3 regions of the Rahnella sp. 2050 genome follow, and region 2 is predicted to be linked to each of the others. Evidence: predicted binding sites of a transcription regulator. Region 2 holds the regulator's gene; each other region holds the start of a gene.
What was found. Region 2 encodes PurR, which represses purine synthesis genes. Its sites were predicted from a motif close to CANGCAAACGTTTGCNTG; they were not measured.
Positions count from the first base shown of each region.

Region 1: the regulator PurR is predicted to act here: its motif matches at 2,498-2,515, upstream of ABIC79_RS19920 (L-serine ammonia-lyase).
Region 3: the regulator PurR is predicted to act here: its motif matches at 3,799-3,816, upstream of cvpA (colicin V production protein).

Region 1 is NZ_JBEPKE010000006.1:30,587-37,710, reverse strand. Features, by position in the region: gene ABIC79_RS19935 (YoaH family protein) at 16-198, opposite strand; gene pabB (aminodeoxychorismate synthase component 1) at 360-1,736, shown strand; gene ABIC79_RS19925 (CoA pyrophosphatase) at 1,733-2,335, shown strand; gene ABIC79_RS19920 (L-serine ammonia-lyase) at 2,543-3,907, shown strand; gene ABIC79_RS19915 (EAL domain-containing protein) at 4,364-5,956, shown strand; gene ABIC79_RS19910 (TerC family protein) at 6,033-7,124, opposite strand, start outside.
Region 2 is NZ_JBEPKE010000006.1:190,684-197,807, forward strand. Features, by position in the region: gene cfa (cyclopropane fatty acyl phospholipid synthase) at 1-230, opposite strand, end outside; gene punC (purine nucleoside transporter PunC) at 591-1,802, opposite strand; gene punR (DNA-binding transcriptional activator PunR) at 1,939-2,844, shown strand; gene purR (HTH-type transcriptional repressor PurR) at 2,881-3,906, opposite strand; gene cydH (cytochrome bd-I oxidase subunit CydH) at 4,240-4,329, shown strand; gene ABIC79_RS20645 (C40 family peptidase) at 4,495-5,394, opposite strand; gene ABIC79_RS20650 (hypothetical protein) at 5,748-5,876, shown strand; gene ABIC79_RS20655 (Grx4 family monothiol glutaredoxin) at 5,857-6,216, shown strand; gene rnt (ribonuclease T) at 6,292-7,008, opposite strand; gene gloA (lactoylglutathione lyase) at 7,101-7,124, opposite strand, start outside.
Region 3 is NZ_JBEPKE010000001.1:1,254,279-1,261,402, forward strand. Features, by position in the region: gene argT (lysine/arginine/ornithine ABC transporter substrate-binding protein ArgT) at 1-665, opposite strand, end outside; gene ABIC79_RS05445 (UbiX family flavin prenyltransferase) at 988-1,560, opposite strand; gene purF (amidophosphoribosyltransferase) at 1,691-3,208, opposite strand; gene cvpA (colicin V production protein) at 3,239-3,730, opposite strand; gene dedD (cell division protein DedD) at 4,078-4,851, opposite strand; gene folC (bifunctional tetrahydrofolate synthase/dihydrofolate synthase) at 4,841-6,127, opposite strand; gene accD (acetyl-CoA carboxylase, carboxyltransferase subunit beta) at 6,316-7,124, opposite strand, start outside.

The sequences.
Region 1 (7,124 bases), 160 kb from region 2:
CTGCGGAGCAACGTTTTATTCGTCGTCTTCGTCATCAAAAATGACGGTCACACGGTCACCTTTATGCGTTTCGCGGATTTCTTCTGCAACGGTCGCAATGGCTTCGCCGCTGCTCATGCCGTTTTCCATTAACTGGCGGATACGATCGGCGGCCTGTTCTTGTTCGTGATGTGATAATGAAGGCATACCTGTCAGCATGGGAGTGTCCTGTTGTACGGGTGATAATAAAAAGCCCGCGCAGTGCGGGGTTGCACAGTATACGCCTTATTCACGCAAATCGCCTGCGCTGCTTTCAGGCAGCCCGATCTGTGTTAGGATCCTGAAAAATAGTCACTGCGCCAGAGAAACTCATACCCGTCATGCCATTCGCCCAACCCGTTGTTTTCCATTCATTACCTTATCAACCCGATGCAATAACTGAACGGTTCGCGCCGCTTTCTGCTTTGCCGTGGGCGATGTTACTGCATTCAGGTTCGGCACAGCACCAGCATAATCGTTTCGATATTCTGGTGGCCGATCCGCTGATCACGCTGACCACACGTGGCAAGCTAACGCAGATTGAGCACAACGGCATGGCCGAAACCCGGACTGAAGATCCGTTTGCTTTACTGGAAGAGCAAATGGCAGTGGCCGGTTTACAGGCAGAAAGTTCAGCGGATTTTCCTTTTCTGGGCGGCGCACTGGGTTTGTTCGGTTATGACCTGGGGCGCAGGATAGAAACATTGCCTGAAACTGCAGCACGGGATATTGACCTGCCGGATATGGCGGCAGGGATTTATGACTGGGCGCTGATTGCCGATCACCATTTACAGCGCCTGACGCTGATTTGCCATGGTGACATTTCTGAACGTTTACGCTGGCTGGCCCAGTACCAACCTGTTCCTTCTCCTGCGCCTTTCCGTTTACATGCGCCGTGGCGGGCAAATATGAGCCGCGAAGAATACGGTGAGAAATTCCGTAAGATTCAGGAATATATTCACAGTGGTGATTGCTATCAGATCAATCTGGCGCAGCGGTTTTCGACAGAATACAGCGGCGATGAATGGCAGGCTTTCCTGCGCCTCAATCAGGCTAACCGCGCCCCTTTCTCCGCGTTTCTGCGTCTGCCGGAAAATGCCGTTGTCTGTCTTTCACCCGAGCGTTTCATCTGGCTGAAAGACGCTGAGATCCAGACCCGTCCGATTAAGGGAACGCTGCCGCGCTGCGAAGATCCGACTGAGGATATGCAGCAGGCAGAACGACTGGCGGCATCGGAAAAGGATCGCGCCGAAAACCTGATGATTGTCGATTTGCTGCGTAACGATATCGGCCGCGTGGCGACACCCGGCAGTGTGCGGGTGCCGGAGCTGTTCGTTGTGGAGCCCTTCCCCGCCGTCCATCATCTGGTCAGCACGATCACCGCCCGGTTACCCGAAACCTGTCACGCCAGCGCCTTATTGCGTGCCTGTTTCCCCGGTGGCTCCATTACCGGTGCACCCAAAGTGCGTGCCATGGAAATTATCGAAGAACTTGAACCGCACCGGCGCAACGGCTATTGCGGCAGCATTGCATATCTGAGTTGCTGCGGCACGATGGACAGCAATATCACCATCCGCACATTGCTCACCGCACAGGGCAAAATTTACTGCTGGGCGGGTGGCGGGATCGTCGCTGACAGTCAGGAACAGGCGGAATATCAGGAAACTTTTGATAAGATTGCCCGTATTCTGCCTGAATTAGGAGAAATACAGCCGTGACGCTGCTGGAACAACACGCGCCCTTACAGACGTTTTCACCTGCTGTGGAAGATTTCATCCTGCGTTTTCAATTGCAGCAGCCGCGCCTGCCTGCTGCGGCGTTGCGCGGAACCCGCCACGCCGCTGTGTTGATCCCGATTATCTGCCGTCCGGAACCGACCCTTTTACTGACGCGCCGCTCCGATCAGTTGCGTAAACACGCCGGCCAGGTCGCCTTTCCCGGTGGTGCAGCAGATGCTTCCGATGCCTCAATTATTGCCACCGCATTACGCGAAGCGCATGAAGAGGTCGCGATCCCCCCTGAACAGGTTCATATATTAGGCACACTGTCGCCGCAGGACAGCAGCAGCGGTTTTCAGGTCACGCCGGTTATCGGGCTGTTGCCTGTTGATGTACCACTGCATCCCGCGGAAGATGAAGTCGCCGAGTTGTTTGAAATGCCGCTGCGGGAAGCCTTTGATCTCGCTCGTTATCACCCTCTGGATATTCACCGCAGAGGCACTCACCACCGGGTTTATCTGTCCTGGTATCAGCAACAATTTGTCTGGGGGCTGACGGCGGGAATCATCCGTCAGTTGGCCCGGCAGGTTGAAGTCTGAGCTCAGTGATTACATTACGATCACACTTTTGCATCAAATAAGTTTATTTCATGCGAAAAATGAAACTTTTGCCTCTCAGCCCTTTTAAACTATAAGTCTATCCATAAGAACAAGAGACCCGTCCATAAGGGCTGTCTCTGGTGTTGGTTCATTTATGGAAGCCAGGGATCCCGTTCCCTGCCGCAATCTATTACAGGAGTATTCGACGTGATTAGCGTTTTCGACATGTTCAAGGTCGGGATTGGCCCTTCCAGTTCCCATACTTTGGGCCCGATGAAAGCAGGCAAACAGTTCGCTGATGACCTGCTGGAAAAGGGCATGATGCCTGCCGTTACGCGTGTCGCCGTGGACGTTTTTGGTTCTTTGTCTCTGACAGGTAAAGGCCACCACACAGATATCGCCATTATTTTAGGTCTGGCGGGCAATCAGCCAGATACCGTCGACATCGACGGCATTCCACATTTTATCCGCGACGTTGAGCAACGTGAGCGTCTGCCGCTGGGCGGAACCCAGCATGAAGTCGATTTCCCACGTGATACCGGTATGGTGTTCCGCGGGGAGAATTTACCGCGTCACGAAAACGCCATGCAAATTCACGCTTTTGCTGGCGACAAGATGATTTACAGCAAAACCTATTACTCGGTCGGCGGCGGCTTTATCGTTGATGACGAGCATTTCGGTCAGCCTGTGCTGGATGAAGTGGCGGTGCCGTACAGCTTTAATTCGGCCAGTGAAATGCTGGCAAAATGTAAGGAAACCGGGCTGTCATTATCCGGCCTGGTGATGAAAAACGAGCTGGCGCAGCACAGTAAGCAGGACATTGAGCAGTATTTCGAGAAAATCTGGCACACCATGCAGGCCTGTATCGATCGCGGCCTGAATACCGAAGGCGTTCTGCCTGGCCCGTTGCGGGTGCCGCGTCGTGCTTCTGCCCTGCGCCGGATGCTGGTGTCTAACGACAAACTTTCCAGTGACCCGATGAACGTGATCGACTGGGTGAATATGTTTGCCCTCGCGGTTAACGAAGAAAACGCGGCAGGCGGACGTGTCGTGACGGCCCCCACCAACGGCGCATGCGGCATTGTGCCTGCGGTGCTGGCGTATTATGACCAGTTCATTCAGTCGGTCAGCCCGGACATTTATCTGCGTTATTTCCTGAGTTCCGGTGCTATCGGTATTCTGTATAAAATGAATGCGTCGATTTCAGGCGCTGAAGTGGGCTGTCAGGGTGAAGTTGGCGTAGCCTGTTCAATGGCGGCGGCAGGCTTGACGGAATTGCTTGGCGGCAGCCCGGAACAGGTGTGCGTTGCGGCCGAAATTGGCATGGAACACAATCTGGGATTAACCTGTGACCCTGTTGCCGGACAGGTTCAGGTACCGTGCATCGAACGTAATGCCATCGCGTCAGTGAAAGCCATTAATGCCGCCCGTATGGCATTACGCCGCACCAGTGAGCCGAGAGTTTCATTGGATAAAGTCATTGAGACAATGTACGAAACCGGTAAAGATATGAATTCCAAATATCGGGAAACCTCGCGTGGCGGTCTGGCGATTAAGGTTCAGTGCGACTGATCCGGTCGAAAAGATGACCTCTTCCTGCGGTATTTTCAGGTTGTATTAATTTCAACCAATTTACCGCAGGAAATACCACCTGGCCGGTAGCCGGCAGCAATAAAACCTTCGCTAACAACAACCTGTTGTATTATCAATACATAATGGTAGTGAGACTTGCATTATACCCTGCAGGTGCGGCATGCTGATTTCCGCCTGATTTCCCCTGTCCGGGTCCCCCTTATTACGTCTGCGTAAATGTCGGAAATGGACAGGAAAAACCTCAGTGACACTGTCACCTGTATGTTTTTTTTTCGATTTGAACAGAGAAATATAGGGAGTTTGCCGCTACTCAAACTGAGCGCCCGACGATTTACAGCTACTCTCTATAAAAACGAAATGGCTGTTACGCATCGGTAACCCTTTAAAATAATAATTTTGAGCCTGCCTTTAACTCGGGATAAAAGGATTAGAACGATGCTGTTCTCCCAGACCGGACTCGCGAAGTATCGCTACTATCGCATTGCCCTCGCCAGTGCAATGGGGATATGTACGCTGCTTCTGACGCTGGGCATTCGTATCTACGAACAAGCCCAGGTTATCGCCGAAGATCAAAAACGTGTGGCTGTTCACACCGTTGAAAAACTGGAAAAATTGCTTGAACCCGCTTCTCCGGCCGGCAAAATTATTCCTTTCGACCAGACACTCGCCTGTAAGGCACAGCAACCTCTGTTGCAACAAACCGTCGCCCGCATGCAAACATTACGTTCAATCAGTCTCGTCAGCAACGGCACCATTGTTTGTTCAAGCCTGGTAGGCACGCTGGATCTGAATTTCAATCAAACCTTGCCTTCCTTCGCACAGGGTAAAACCCAACTTGAGTTGCGCGCCTCGAAATGGAGCCGTGTCAATACACCGACGCTGGTTTTATGGCATCCGACCACACCGGATAATCTTAACGGTGAACTGTTTGTCTATAACATCGGGATCTTGTCGAATTTCCTGCTCGAGCCCCAGCCGCCTTATGCCAGCCACATCGTTCTCAACGTCGGACAACAAAATCTCGAATACGGCAAAAATTCAATCATCAACACCAGTGCCCTGCCGCGCGCCCCTTTGCTAAGCGCCCGATCGGAAAAATATGATTTTGCGGTCTCTATTTATGGTGAAGAAGCCAGCACACTGGCCTGGGAGGAGCTGTTTTCACATCTGCCGCTGTCGGTTCTGATCAGCCTGCTGACAGCAACAGCCATATATCTGTTCTCTGGCAGTCGCATCAGTCTGGCTTATCCGATCAGCCACGGCATTTCCCACCGCGAGTTTAAAGTTTATTGTCAGCCCATTATTAACAGTACGGATGGCCGTTGTATTGGCGTGGAAACACTGATGCGCTGGAAAAACCGCCGGCAGGAATGGGTTTCGCCCGATGTGTTTATTCCTCTGGCTGAACAGCACGGCTTAATCATTGCGCTGACACGCTATCTCATTCAGACAGTCGCTGAAAATCTGTCCGTATTTCCGGCAACGCCGGGTTTTTACGTCAGTATTAATGTTGCAGCACAACACTTTAATAATATGGAAATTGTTGATGACATCCGAAAGCTGTGGCTTCCGGCGCAGCCGTCAGTTTCTCTCATGCTGGAGCTGACGGAACGGACGCGGTTACAGGAGTTACGTGCTGCTGAGATTTCACAGTTGAAAGAAATGGGTATTCTGCTGGCCATTGATGATTTCGGGACGGGTCACAGTTCCCTGAGCTATCTCAAAACCCTTAATCCCGATGTGCTGAAAATCGATCAGGCGTTTACGGCCTCAATTGGCACCGATGCGATTAACGCCACCGTCACGGATACCATCATCACACTGGCGCAGCGTCTCAATCTAAAGCTGATTGCTGAAGGGGTGGAAACCCGTGAGCAGGTAGATTATCTGCGCGAACGCAGGGTCGATTCATTGCAGGGCTACTACTTTGCCCGCCCGATGCCTATAGAAGTATTCCCAATCTGGCTGGAACGTTATAAAAAAACTACGCAGAACATGGAATTGCAGGATAATACAGATCCGGTCTGAAGGTGAGAACCCGTTTTCCCCGACCATAAAAAACGGCGACCTGAGTCGCCGTTTTACATCCCGAAATAAAGCCCCGTTACTGGTCTTCATCCCATTTGTCTTCTGATTTCAGCCGCGTAATACGCACGCGTTCGATACGGTATTCCGACACGTCAAGAATTTCAAAGTGCAGCGACGCCATTTCGATCACTTCACCCACGACCGGCATTTGTCCTGATTTCGACAGCAGCAGCCCGGCAAGAGAAGCAAAATCGTCGTCAGCATTCACCAGCGTTTTGACGTCCAGAATTTGCTGCAACAGATGCAAATCGGTTCCGCCTTTAGCAATCCAGCTATCACCGTCAGTCACGACGTCCGGCGTTTCATCTTCGTCCGGGAATTCACCCGCGATGGCCTCCAGCACATCCAGCGGCGTCACCAGCCCCTGAATCACACCAAACTCATTGCTGACCATCACCAGACGACCTTTGGCTTTACGCAGAACGGCCAACAAGTTGATGACGTCCATGGTTTCCGGCACCACAATCGGCGGCGTTTTTTCCGCGAACGCGACAATGCTTTCACCGTTTTCCAGCGCCACCAGCAGATCTTTCGCACGCACCACACCGATAACATCATCCAGTGAATAACGGCAAATCGGGAACAGGCTGTGCGGCGTATCGAGAAGCTGACTGCGGATTTCATCCGGTGACTTTTCACAGTCTACCCAGGAAATCTCGGTGCGTGGCGTCATGATGCTGCGCAGGGAGCGTGACGCCAGCGTCAGCACGCCGGTGATCATGTGACGTTCTTCTTCCGCAAAGGTTTCACCGGCTGGCAATACATCGCCAGCGGGCTCATCTTCATGCTCATTCTGGCGTTTCCCGCCCATCAGTCGCTGAATAGCCTCCGCTGTACGTTCACGCATCGGACGGCTGGACTGGCTTTTCAGGAAGTTGCGGCGCGCAATCTGATTGAACAATTCAATCAGGATAGAGAAACCAATCGCGGCGTACAGGTAACCTTTCGGAATGTGGAACCCGAAGCCTTCAGCAATCAGACTCAGACCAATCATTAGCAGGAAGCTGAGGCATAGCACCACGACGGTTGGATGATTGTTTACGAAACGGGTCAGCGATTTCGATGCCAGCAGCATCACGCCCATGGCAATAATCACTGCAGTCATCAT
Region 2 (7,124 bases):
TGGAAAAAGATATCCAGACGGTCGCATTCCCACCAACCGTCCATATAACTTTCACCGAGGCCCAGAGAACCTTCCTGTAAAACACGCTTAAAGAAGTCAGTGTTTTTTACTTTAAGGTCGAAAGGACGATTACCGTTTACCTGAATATCTGCCATCGCCAGCATTTCACTGGCGATCCGGTACCACTGATTGTCCTGAATGCTTTGATCTTCTATACACGATGAACTCATAGCTTCTCCATCACTTTCTCTTCTGACTTATTAACCTGCCGGGAAAAGCAAAGGCTATTTTTGCAGGTCTTTATGAGAACAGACGACTAGCGCCTCGCCCGATATTCGACACCAACAGAGGAAATTAAGAAGAACGCCTGCGCGCCGTAAGACGTGCAGGAAAATCATCCTTGAAAAAGTACAAAAAAATAAGTGTGACACTGTCCGCGCGTCTGGCTTAAGTATGTGATAAAAGTTTTGTAAAAGTGCTATTTTATTTGGTTTTGTTGAGTATAGGCTCGCTGGCAGGCATTCTCAATAGTTAATCGTGATGAATGAAAATGCCCGTTAAGTGACTGTTACATCAGGGTATTATCACTATTAATTAGCATGCCTTGTCTGAGCTTCCTGCTCTGATTCCTGTCCATTGTCTTGCGGGCTTTCATGCTGCAAAGAGAGCCAGCGGCCCAAAACTACCAACAATAGTGTAGACAGCATGATCGTGACTGTCGCCATGAGCGGATGCACAATAAATGCGGAAACCAGCAAGCTGGCAAGGAAGCACAGCCCGAGCTGCAGCGTATTTTGCAATGCTGCCGCCTTGCCTGTATTAGCAGGAAACGGCATTAATGCATTTGCGACAACAATTGGGTAGGTTGCACCATTCACCAAAGCCATCAGACAGAAAGGGATCAGCAGGCTAATCAGCCCGGCATCCGTGAACATGGCAACACAGAACAAAGTCACCATACTGACGCCGTAACCCGCCAGTAACCATGGCAGAATTTTATTACCGTCCAGCTTGCTGATCACAACACGGCAACCAAAACCACCAAGCAGGAAAGCAATAGTCTGCGGGACATAGCTCAGCCCGATGGCACCGGGTGAATAACCCATGTCGCTCAGGATAAACGGTGAACCCGTTAACCACGCAAAGAATCCGGCTGAACAGGCGGCATAAATCATGACATTCCCGCTGTAAACAGGCGATTTCAGTAACGTCGCAAACCCTGTTTTATCAGCCTTCGCTTGTTTTGCCGGTTTATTCTCACGCAGAGTCAGCGTCGTCAGCACCAGGACGACGGCGACTGCGGTCAGCAGAGCAAAAATGGCTTCCCAGTCAAAATGATTGAGTACCCACGCACCAAGTAATGGTGCCAGTGCCGGAGAAAGAGCCACTAACGGCATAATGCTGGCGAAGGTTTTTTTCGCCACATCGGCAGAGAAACGGTCAACAACGATTGCCTGCCAGGTGACTGCGGCGGCACAAACGCCCATCGCCTGTAAGAAGCGCAGGGCCAGAAGGGCGCGTACATTCTCAACCCAGATAACGCCCAGACAACCGACCGCAAACAGTGTCAGACCAAGAAGCAATACCGGTTTACGGCCGATCCTGTCTGACAACGGCCCCCATAACAACTGACCGAGAGCAAATCCGCCGAGAAAAATGCTCAGACTTGCGCTGATCATCCCGGGGCTGGTCATCAGACTGGTTTGCATGGCGCTGAACGCAGGCAGATACATATCAGTGGCTAAAAAGCCCAGCATGCTCAGTCCCGCGAGATAGAGCATAAATCCAAAGGAGGGTTTCATTATCGTCTCATTAATTTATTTATTGCAGATGATGTGATGCAGATTACATACCGGAGGCGGAGTTTAACGCTTTGATAACAGGCTTGTGAAACGCTAATATTTGCACTCTGCTATCAAAAATATTGAAGGCTGAATTATGTGGTCAGAATACGCCCTTGAAGTGGTAGATGCCGTGGCAAGAACAGGTAGTTTTAGTGCGGCAGCGCAAGATTTGCACCGCGTACCTTCTGCTATCAGCTATACCGTCCGTCAGCTTGAGCAGTGGCTGGCCGTGCCGTTGTTTGAACGTCGCCATCGTGACGTGGTACTGACGCCTGCGGGAAAGGTTTTTGTCGATGAAGCGCGGATTCTGACAAAAAAAATGATAGCCACGCGCCGGCAGTGTCAGCAGGTGGCGAACGGCTGGCGCGGCGAATTACGTGTGGCGGTTGACCGGATTGTAAAACCCGCACGGACACGGCGTCTGGTGCTCGATTTCTACCGCCATTTTGCGGACACCGAACTCATTATTCACTCAGAAGTGTTTAATGGTGTCTGGGATGCGCTGGTTGACGGGCGGGCAGACGTGGCGATCGGTGCTACACGCGCGATACCGGTTGGCGGGGGCTTCAGTTTTCGTGACATGGGATTTATGGACTGGCATTGCGTCGTCAGCCCGCAACATCCGCTGGCTCAGTTATCCGGCGCGCTGAATGATGATGAGTTGCGGCCTTATCCTGCACTCTGTCTGGAAGACACCTCCCGGACATTGCCTAAGCGGGATACATGGACGCTTGATAACCAGCGGCGGCTGGTCGTGCCAGACTGGACCTGTGCGCTGGAATGCCTGACCGAAGGCTTATGCGTGGGTATGATGCCGGTTCATCGCGTCACGCCGTGGATAGAACAGAAAAAGTTGCAGGTGCTGACGCTGGAAAATACGTTTCCCGACAGCCCGTGTTGCCTGACGTGGGATCAAAGCAATCCGTCACCCTCGCTGGCCTGGTTGCTGGAATATATGGGCGATACAGAAACCATGAATCAGGAATGGCTGCGTGATTAGAAAAAAACGCCTGCATCTGCAGGCGTTCGATATCTGTTAACGGCGGTAATCGCGGTACGGACCATCGGCTACGGAACGGCGTTCGACCAGTTTCGGATGCACCTCAATGGTCTGAGACTCTTCACGCTTACTGACAATTCTGTCCAGCAACATGGTAAAGGCCATTTCACCCAGACGTTCTTTCGGCTGATGCACGGTTGTCAGCGCGGGGGAGAAGTAACGGGCGTTACGCACATTGTCGTAACCGATTACGGAAATATCCTGAGGGACGCGCAGGCCCAGTTCGTCTGCGGCACAGATTGCGCCCATTGCCATCACATCGCCGCCACAAAATACGGCAGTCGGGCGGTGCTTCTGCATCAGAATTTTATGCATCGCCTGATAGCCCGATTCCGGCTCGAAATCGCCCTGAACCACCCATTCGTCACGCAGCGGAATATTGGCTTCAGTCAGTGCTTTCACAAAACCCTGGAAGCGGCCACCGCCGGTATTACGTGCCAGTTGGCCCGGGATCACCCCAATATCACGATGACCGCGTTCAATCAGATAACGCCCGGCCATGTAACCCCCTTCGAAAGCATTATCAATAATGCTGTCGGTGAAGTTCTTACGCGCTTCGCCCCAGTCCATGACCACCATTGGGATCGAACGGTGCTCCTCGAGCATATTGAGCAACTCATCAGGATATTCCGCGCACATCACCAGCAAGCCATCGACGCGTTTTTGCGCCAGCATTTGCAGGTAGGCTTGTTGTTTTTCCAGATTATTATGCGAGTTACACAAAATCAGCGTATAGCCTTTGGAGAAGCAGCTGTTTTCTACGGCTTCAATCACTTCGGCAAAATAGGGCGCTTCGCTGGAGGTGGCAAGCAGACCGATCGTTTTGGTGTTATTGACCTTCAGACTGCGGGCTACAGCACTCGGCGAGTAATGTAACTCTTTGATTGCAAGGAGAACCGCTTCTTTGGTTTCTTCGGCGACGAAACGTGTTTTATTGATGACGTGCGACACGGTTGTAGTGGAAACGCCAGCGCGCTTTGCGACATCTTTAATCGTTGCCATGTAAACAATGACTCCTGAACTCACGTGTTTCAGCACGTTAGCATTATGTTAATCGTTTGCTTGCGTGGATCTCACTGCTGGCTTCTAAAAGGGCAGTGAAATCGTTGGGTGGATTCTTCAGAATGAGGCGTGAAATGCTCTCGGGTGAAATCAACCGGCACACAGGCGTGTTAACCGACAATTTTCTCTTATAATGCAGGAAAGTGGAAGTAAAATTCTCAGGGATACATTGTCATTCAGCACAAGATTTTAAATGTTAATTATGCGAAAATGCGTTGGCACACAATTAGTGTGGCTTAAAAAATGCCACAATTTGATCCGAAAGGGGGTTTGATGGACAGCAACCTGAAATTATCGTTGATCACCACGGTATGCGCTTTGCTTATGATTATCGCTTTCAGCTTCACTGCGGTGATGAACTGATTCAGTAAGTGAACCGCCATAAAAAAGGGCGATTCCTGTTACAGGAATCGCCCTTTTCAATTTTACGCAGTGGCCGTTACCGCCGATACTCTTCCCTGCAGAAACTCTTCGTTAAATGCTATTCAATGGCTGATTAGCGAAACTTCAGACTTAACGAATTGTTTATTATCGGATCGTTTTCGGCGTCATTACCCGGCGTGCACCCACATAATGATCTTGCCAGTAATCGTCGCCGAGAGAGGTGATTTTAATGTCTTCGCCCGTTCTTGGAGACTGAATAAACTTGCCGTTCCCCACGTAAACACCAACATGGTCTGCTGCGCCGCGGTTATTGATTCTGAAGAACACCAGATCACCGCTTTCAAGTTCGCCGCGTTTAACCGGAGCCGCATCGCGCAGGTGATACATTTCATTCGCTGTGCGTGGCATTTTAATACGGATCAAATCTTTGTAGGCGTAATAGACTAAGCCGCTGCAATCAAAACCGGTATTCGGCGAGGTTCCGCCCCAGCGATACGGTTTTCCTACCTGATGCATCAGTTTGGTCATCGCCGTTTGCTGGGCATGCTGATAGCGTTTTTTATGCGTTGCACTTAGCGTAATCGGTTTGCTGTCTTCTTCGGGCTTTTTACCTTTACGGTGCCGGCCATACGCTTCTTTTTTACTGACCCTTTCCGTGCTGTTTTTCGCGAGTGAACGGGTTTTGGCGTGTTTCACTGTTTTGCTTTCGGCCCGCGTGGTCTTCAGTGTCTTTTCTTTTTTACTTTCGGCCCGGGTCGTTTTGACACTTTTCTCCGTCGTGGTCTTTCGTTTAGCCAGTTCGGTACTTTTAACTTTCTTCTTCGAATTCTTGTCCTGAATTTTTTGTTCTGTCACTGGCGCGATTTTAGTTTTTTTACTGGTTTTCGCGGCCACCGTTTTTCGCTTTCGCCGTTCTTCAGGTGCAGCCTGATTAACATGGCTTTTACGCTGATCGGCAGAAACACGTGTCTGCGGCGATGCATGTGCCATATTCAGAAATAGCTGGGTAAAGAGCAGCACAAAAAGCGTGAACAGTAAGCGCATAGCTTCGTTACCATGAGTGGTAGGTTAAACATCAGGGATGTCAGAGTATTGCCTAAAAGAACCTGACAAAAAAGCACGAATTGACTCGATTCTAGATCATATTGTGAGAAAAAGTTAATGGCTTTTTTTATGTCGAAATAACCGCCATTTTTAGTCAAAAAAATAACCACTTTTCATGGTGTTAATATTTAAGTTAAAGAATGGAATTTTGCAAATCTGGCGTTATCGGTGAACGCCAAAAATGTTATTCTCAATGAATGTTTAAAGATGTGAGCCTGAGCGCACACATTAAAGATTGTTAAACAAAATGCCAGTATTGAGAAAGACCCCACAAAAAATGGCGTTTTTATCTGATGGCTGCCATCGTTACAATAGAAGGTATTGTGATTGCGCACCGTCTCTTTATGCTGCGCGTGAAGAGTAATGATCGTGACAGCCTGTACCGGCTTGAGGAAGCAAGAAATGACCACTCCAACAATTGAAAAAATTCAGAAGCAAGTTTCTGAAAACCCGATTCTGCTGTACATGAAAGGTTCGCCAAAACTGCCAAGCTGCGGTTTCTCCGCTCAGGCTGTTCAGGCGCTTTCAGCCTGTGGCGAGCGTTTCGCTTACGTGGATATCCTGCAGAACCCGGACATCCGTGCTGAGATGCCAAAATTTGCTAACTGGCCAACGTTCCCGCAACTGTGGGTTGACGGTGAACTGGTTGGCGGCTGCGACATCGTGGTTGAGATGTTCCAGCGCGGCGAACTGCAGCAGTTGATCAAAGAAACCGCTGAGAAATACAAATCTTCTGAAGAGAGTAATACGACAGAAGACTAACGGTTTTTCGGCCGGAAAGTAAAAAGAGCGACATGATGTCGCTCTTTTTTTGTCTTCAGTTCGGTGCAAAAGTTGTTATTGCTGATTTTCTTCCGATGCTGTTTCGTCTTCGACTTCTTCGTCTGAAAGCGCCAGAGGCCAGCCGCCTAAGCGTTTCCAGCGGTTGACCAGCTCGCAGAACAACTCGGCTGTGCGCTCGGTGTCATACAACGCAGAATGTGCCTGGCTGCTGTCAAAGACGATGCCCGCGCTGATACAGGCTTTTGCCAGCACCGTTTGCCCAAGCACCAGCCCGCTTAATGCGGCGGTATCAAACGTGGCAAAAGGGTGGAACGGATTACGTTTCAGTCCGGCACGTTCAGCCGCTGCCATCAGGAAGCTGTGATCAAAATTGGCGTTGTGCGCCACGATGATCGCGCGGTTACAGTTTTGCTCTTTCATCCCTTTACGGATGACTTTGAAAATCTCGTGCAGGGCTTCATATTCACTGACTGCACCGCGTAACGGATTGGTCGGATCGATACCGTTAAACGCCAGGGCTTCCGGCACCAGTATCGCGCCTTCAAAGGGCTCGACGTGGAAATGCACGGTCTCATCGCTTTGCAGCCAGCCGTCCTCATCCATCTTCAGGGTGATGGCTGCAATTTCCAGCAGCGCATCGGTTTTGGCATTAAATCCGGCGGTTTCTACGTCGATAACCACGGGATAAAAACCACGAAAACGGCCTCTCAGGGCGTTAATGTCACTATTCTCGGCCATTAGTTTCTTATCTTCATCGAATTCAGCACGCATTATGGCAAATTTTGCCGCCACTTGCAGGGTTGTGGCAAAAATGGGTCAATAAAAAAGGGCGCGATTGCGCCCCTGTCAGTGTTCGGGGAAGATTAATTCCCCAGCCCCTGACCTGC
Region 3 (7,124 bases), on a different contig from region 2:
CGCAGACCCATGCCGGTACCCACGCCGAAGAATTTATCGTCTTTAACTGACGGGCCAGCAAACGCGTAATCTTTACCTGCAGCCTGTTTCAGGAAGCCTTCGCTGCCTGCCACTTCATCCTGGAATGCCGCGTCAAGACGACCGGAAGCCAGATCCGCATAAATCAGATCCTGGTTCTGGTAAGCGACTACGTTGATGCCTTTTGGCTGCCACATCGCGTTGGCATAAGCTTCCTGAGTGGAACCCTGCAGAACGCCGACATTTTTACCTTTCAGCGCATCCAGAGTAGGCAGAACTTTAGAACCTTTAGGCGCGATCAGACGGGCGTTAGCGGCGTAAAGTTTCTCTGTGAAATCAATTTCCTGCTGGCGTTTTTCAGTGATGGATAATGAGGAAATAATCGCATCAATCTTTTTCGCTTTCAGGGACGGGATCAGCGCATCAAAATCACTTTCAACGTAAGTGCATTTAATGGCTGCACGTTTGCACATCTCGTTGGCCAGGTCGATATCAAAACCAACCAGCTTGCCGCTGGAGTCTTTTGATTCAAATGGGGCGTAAGTCGGATCAGTACCGATATTAATTGCTTTAGGCACGGCAGCAAATGCACTACCTGCACTGGCTAAGACCAGAACCAGCGGGAGAACCTTGAACAACTTTTTCATACATTAGCCTCAGTGATTATTCATCTGTTGTGGTTGTGTGTGCGTGAATGAACGTCTTTTTATAGTTTGCTGAACGATGCAAATGGCTTTTTGCCAGATTTTCTCATGCACTTTTCGTGCCGTTTCTCCGCATCGCGACTTTCCGCAGCGAGAGAGTGAAAACCGGTCAAAAAAGCATCGGGATAATGAAAGTTTTCAAAGGTCTGAGGGAAGGATAGCTGAAGGGAGGTTTAACACTGCACCCCAATGAATCAAATTGTGATCATTGTTGGTGCAATGTAACTGAAGTGCGCGAAATGAGTGCGTATTGGGACGTGAAAGTTTAACGACTGCCCTGCCATCGAACAAATAAGTCTTCCGGCAGTTCGATATCAAACTGATCAATCACCCGGTTTACCGTCTGATCGATGATATCTTCCACCGAGGCCGGGCGATGATAAAACGCCGGAACCGGCGGCATAATGACAGCACCCAGTTCAGCGGCCTGGGTCATCAGCCGTAAATGGCCGAGATGCAGCGGCGTTTCACGCACACACAACACCAGACGGCGGCGCTCTTTCAACACCACGTCGGCTGCACGGGTCAGCAGACCGTCGGTGTAACTGTTTACGATGCCGGAAAGCGTTTTGATCGAGCAGGGCAAAATCACCATTCCGGCAGTTTTAAAAGAACCGGAAGAAATGCTGGCCGCGATATCGCGGGAATCATGCACCACATCGGCCAGCGCCTGAACGTCGCGTAGTGTGAGATCGGTTTCCAGTGTCATCGTCTGGCGGGCCGCATTGCTCATCACCAGATGTGTTTCGATATCAGGTACGCTCTGCAATACCTGCAAGAGCCTGACACCATAGATTGCGCCGCTGGCGCCGGAAATACCGACGATAAGTCGTTTCATGAACACTGCCTTAGAAAAATGAACCCGGACCCGGTGGTGCCAATACTGACATAAATTCAGGCATAAAAAAACGCGCCCGCCCGGTGTTCACCGGAGGGGCGCGTTTATGCGGATGTCAGCAACCGGCTAATCAGCCTTCGTTGTGCATCTCAAGGTTTTCAGCTTCCTGCTGGCCACGCAACGCCTGAGCGTCGTCATTGCGCAGGGCTTCGAGGTATTCCAGATAGTTCTGGTCAACGTCTTTGGTGACGTAAACACCGTCGAAAACTGAACATTCGAATTTCTCGATATCCATATTGTCTTCTTTCACTGCGGCGATCAGGTCGCTCAGATCCTGGAAGATCAAGGCATCAGCACCAATTATCTGGTTGATTTCACTGACTTCACGGCCATGGGCAATCAGCTCGTTCGCGCTTGGCATATCGATACCGTACACGTTCGGGAAACGAATTTCCGGCGCCGCAGACGCCAGATAAACACGTCGTGCTCCGGCTTCACGCGCCATCTCAACAATCTGTTGAGAGGTGGTGCCACGCACGATGGAGTCATCCACCAGCAACACGTTTTTATCACGGAATTCAGCGCGGTTAGCATTCAGTTTACGGCGTACAGATTTACGGCGTTCCTGCTGGCCCGGCATGATAAAGGTACGGCCGACATAGCGGTTTTTCACAAATCCCTGACGGTACGGTTTATCCAGGATGCGGGCGATTTCCAGCGCGATATCGCAGGAGGTTTCCGGGATCGGGATCACCACGTCAATATCCAGGTCTTCCCATTCACGGGCAATTTTCGCGCCCAGCTTTTCACCCATACGAACACGGGCGCTGTAGACGGAAATTTTATCGATGAAGGAATCCGGACGCGCGAAATACACGTATTCGAACAGGCACGGATTGTACTGCGGGTTCTCGGCACACATACGGGTGAACAACTGACCTTTTTCGGTGATATACACCGCTTCACCCGGCGCAACGTCGCGCAGGAACTCAAAGCCCAGCGTATCGAGTGCCACACTCTCAGAAGCCACCATGTACTCATTACGGCCATCTTCCAGCGTACGTTTACCGATAACCAGCGGACGGATACCGTGCGGGTCACGGAACGCCAGCATGCCATGACCGATAATCATCGCCACACACGCGTAGGCACCACGGATTTTCAGATTCACTGCGGCAACCGCAGCAAAAATGTTGTCAGCTTCCAGCGGGTAATGCTGGAAACGATCCAGTTCACTCGCCAGGATATTGAGCAGAATCTCAGAATCGGACGTGGTGTTCACATGACGGCGCTGGCCTTCGAACAGGTTGCTGCGCAATTCGTGAGCATTGGTCAGGTTGCCGTTATGGGCAAGGGTAATGCCGAACGGAGAGTTGACGTAAAAGGGTTGAGCTTCTGAAGCGCTGGAACTGCCAGCCGTTGGGTAGCGCACATGGCCGATACCCATGTTGCCCTGTAAGCGTTGCATATGGCGGGCTTCGAAAACATCCTTCACCAGGCCATTCGCTTTACGTAAACGGAAGTTATTATTCGCGTCGATGGTGGTGATGCCTGCGGCATCCTGACCACGGTGTTGTAACACCGTTAACGCGTCATAAATCGACTGGTTTACCGGCATGAAACCGGCGATACCGACAATACCGCACATGTTGTCTTTTCCTCTTCAGCGCTGCCAAAACTAAATATGTTTTGGCAAGAAACTCGACGTGCTCTGCAGGTAGTCAAAGAACCACCTGATGATATAACTGAACTGTGGGATCAACTGGGATTGTTTCCAGTCTTCACTTTGCGAAAAACCGGTAAAAGTATCGAGGAAGAACAGCATCGCGGAGACAATTAACACCCCGCGCAGTGCGCCGAAGCACACACCTAACACCCTGTCAGTGCCGGACAACCCGGTTCTTTCAACCAGTGAACCAATCACATAGTTGACAATTGCACCTACGATCAACGTCGCGATGAACAAGATGGCAATTGCGATCCCGTTTCGAACTAACTCATCTTCGAAACGTGTGAAGTAGATGGCGAGGTAAGGGTAATAATGGCTGGCAACAAAAAAGGCGCAAGCCCAGGTTACCAGCGATAAAGCCTCACGAACAAAGCCACGGATCAAACTGACTAAAGCAGAAAATCCGATAACCGCAATAATGACGTAATCAATCCAGACCATTAACTATTCCAGTGTCTAATCCAGTCACATCTGCCCCGGCATCCAGTTCGCGGCGAATTCTAACAGAAAAAGAAAACGTTTGCGTAGGGGAAATCAGCCGGTCAGACAAATTAATAATAGCGATTAAAAAAACCTTAATCGCAGCATAAACCTATAAAAATCCAACCAGAGGATCTTATAGAAAAAGGGCACAAATCGCTTGTGCCCTCCGTGGTATTTTTTATGTTTTAACGACTCCCTCCCCTGCGAAGGGGAGGGTTGGGGTGGGGTATTAATGGCAACGTTGAATCTGGCGTTGCCCGCTAAACCCCCTCCCCGCCTCCCCCTTCGCAGGGGGAGGAGCAAAGTCAGTGTGCGGAGTAAGCGCGAACCTGCCCACCCAATCCGCTCAGCTGTTGCAGTTGCGGAAGTGACGCTTCGAGTTTCTGCTTCGAGGCATCCGGGCCGACGTACAGGCGCGTGATCTGCCCCTGTACCGGTGTTGCAGGCACTGTGTAAGCACGGAAACCAGACAACCGCAGATTCGCCACAATCTCATTGGCTTTGGCGGCATTTTTCAATGCGCCAAGCTGCACCACATAAGACTGCCCTGTCGGCGCTTTTTCTGCCGGCGCAGCCTTCGGCTGTTCAACCGGTTTTGGCTGTTCAGCAACGGCCTTCGGTTGTTCAACCGGTTTTGGCTGTTCGACCGGCTTCGGTTTCACCGTTGGCTTCGCTTCCACCATCGGTTTCGGTTCGATCACTTTGGGTTTTTGAGGAGCAGGCTGCACCGTTTTTTTCTGCTCAGGCAGTGTGGTGACCGGCGGCGCTTCTATCGTGGTATTACCCGGCGCCACATTGCCATGATTGGCGGCGTTGGTGTTATTGGCAGGACTTGTATCGTCCTGTTCACCATTCATCATCTGATCGGCACCTTCCGGCGGCTGAGCAGGCAAAGATTGCGTGACCGGTGGCACCGAGTCCTGTTCCTCAACATCACCCGGTTTTGGCACCAATGGAATAGACGCAAATTCGTCTTCGTAATGCTTTTTCTTGCCGTCGAGTAAACCAGGCAAAATGATGACACCCAGTGCCACCAGAATGACCGTCCCGACCAGACGATTTTGAAACTTACTTGCCACTGGTTTTCCCCGTGTCTATAGCATCCATTACGTGAGCTACGGTATGGAACGAGCCGCAGACAATCACAATATCCTGAGGAGCCGCCTCCTGCATAGCCTGTTTCCAGGCAGACTCCACATCATCAAACTGGCGCGCCTGCGGCAGATGGACGGTCAGTTCTTCGACACTGGCCCCGCGCGGGCCTTCCAGCGGCGCGCAATACCATTCATCCACCTGCGGCGACAGGCAAGCCAGCGTACCGGCAATATCTTTGTCTTTCAACATTCCGACGACGGCACGCACTTTGCCACCCTTTCGCGGCTGTTCCGCCAGACGTCCGGCCAGATACGCTGCCGCATGCGGATTGTGCGCGACATCCAGGATCAGCCTTGGCGATTCACTCACCGTCTGGAAACGTCCCGGCAAAGCAGCGCGCTGTAAACCGCTGCGCAACGCGGCTTCAGGGATATCCAGTGTTGAATAATGCAGTGCAGCCAGCGCGGTCGCGGCGTTAGCCAGCGGTACATTCGGCAACGGTAAACCTTCCAGCACGTTAACCTCATTACCTTCTTCCCGCGCTGCCCAGCGCCACTGTCCGGCATCCGCAGAAAAATGCCAGTTCACATCGCGGCGGTGTAAATCCGCATGTTTTTCCTGCGCAACCGCAGCAATGGATTGTGGCATATCCGGCTCACCCACCACGGCCGGTTTACCGGCGCGGAAAATACCGGCTTTTTCGCGGCCAATACTTTCGCGGTCAGATCCCAGCCAGTCGGTATGATCCAGCGCAATACTGGTGACGACAGCCACGCTGGCATCGACAATATTAGTCGCATCCAGACGACCGCCCAGCCCGACTTCAAGTATCACCACATCCAGCTTAGCCTGTTTAAACAGCTGCAACGCCGACAATGTGCCGTATTCAAAGTAGGTCAGCGAGATATCGCCACGGCCAGCCTCCAGCCCCGCAAAAGATTCGCAATGCGCAGATTCCGCTAATTCTTCCCCCTGAATACGGACACGTTCAGTGTAGCGCACCAGATGCGGGGAGCTGTAAACGCCCACACGGTAACCCGCCGCCATCAGGATGGATTCCAGCGTCGCGCAGGTGGTGCCTTTACCATTGGTTCCGGCCACGGTGAAAACCAGCGGCGCTGGCGTCAGTAAGTCGAGTTTGGCGGCAACCGCTTTGACCCGGTCAAGGCCAAGCTCAATAGCCTGAGAGTGGAGATGTTCAAGATAATAAAGCCACGTGGCCAAAGGCGACGTGGCTTGGGGAATAAGTTGATTTTGCATGAGTCCCGTTCAACCTTGTCAGGTTCACTTCGACACTACATCACCAGACTGTGACAGCAGGCAATGCCCTCTTTGTCAGATCACACCAACAGAGTAAAAGCACGGCTGTCTGTTTTGCAGAAAAACAGTGTGGGCGGCACAACACGCGGTGGCCGCCCGAATAACTGACCGGCGTTTACCCTGTTCGATCAGGCATCCTGGTTGTCAGCGGCAGAACCGTTGACAGCAACATGGACGTCAGCCACTTTCGGCTCCGGTTGCCCGGTCAGTTTCGCCAGAACGCTGCCCAGTTTGGCGCGCATTTCCGGACGACGTACGATCATATCAATCGCACCTTTTTCGATCAGGAATTCACTGCGCTGGAAGCCCGGCGGCAGTTTTTCACGAACGGTTTGCTCGATAACACGTGGACCGGCAAAACCGATCAGCGCCTTCGGCTCCGCGACGTTAATGTCACCCAGCATTGCCAGACTGGCAGAAACACCGCCCATCGTAGGGTCAGTCAGTACAGAAATGTATGGCAGGCCACGTTCCTGTAACTTCGCCAGTGCTGCACTGGTTTTCGCCATCTGCATCAGCGACATCAGCGCTTCCTGCATACGGGCGCCGCCACTGGCAGAGAAACAGACCAGCGGGCAGTTATCTTCCAGTGCCTGCTCAACGGCACGCACAAAACGTGCCCCCACGACGGACGCCATTGAACCGCCCATGAAAGCAAATTCAAACGATGCGACCACGATTGGCATGCCAAACAGCGTACCTTTCATGACGACCATGGCGTCTTTTTCGTTGGTTTCTTTTTGTGCTGCAACCAGACGATCTTTGTATTTCTTGGAATCTTTAAACTTCAGAACATCTTTAGGCTCAAGCTCACTGCCTAACTCAATCTCACTGCCCTCGTCCATGAAAGTGGACAGACGCATACGCGCGGTAAGGCGCATATGGTGGTCGCACTTAGGGCACACCATGAGATTGCGCTCAAGCTCGGCGCGGTAAA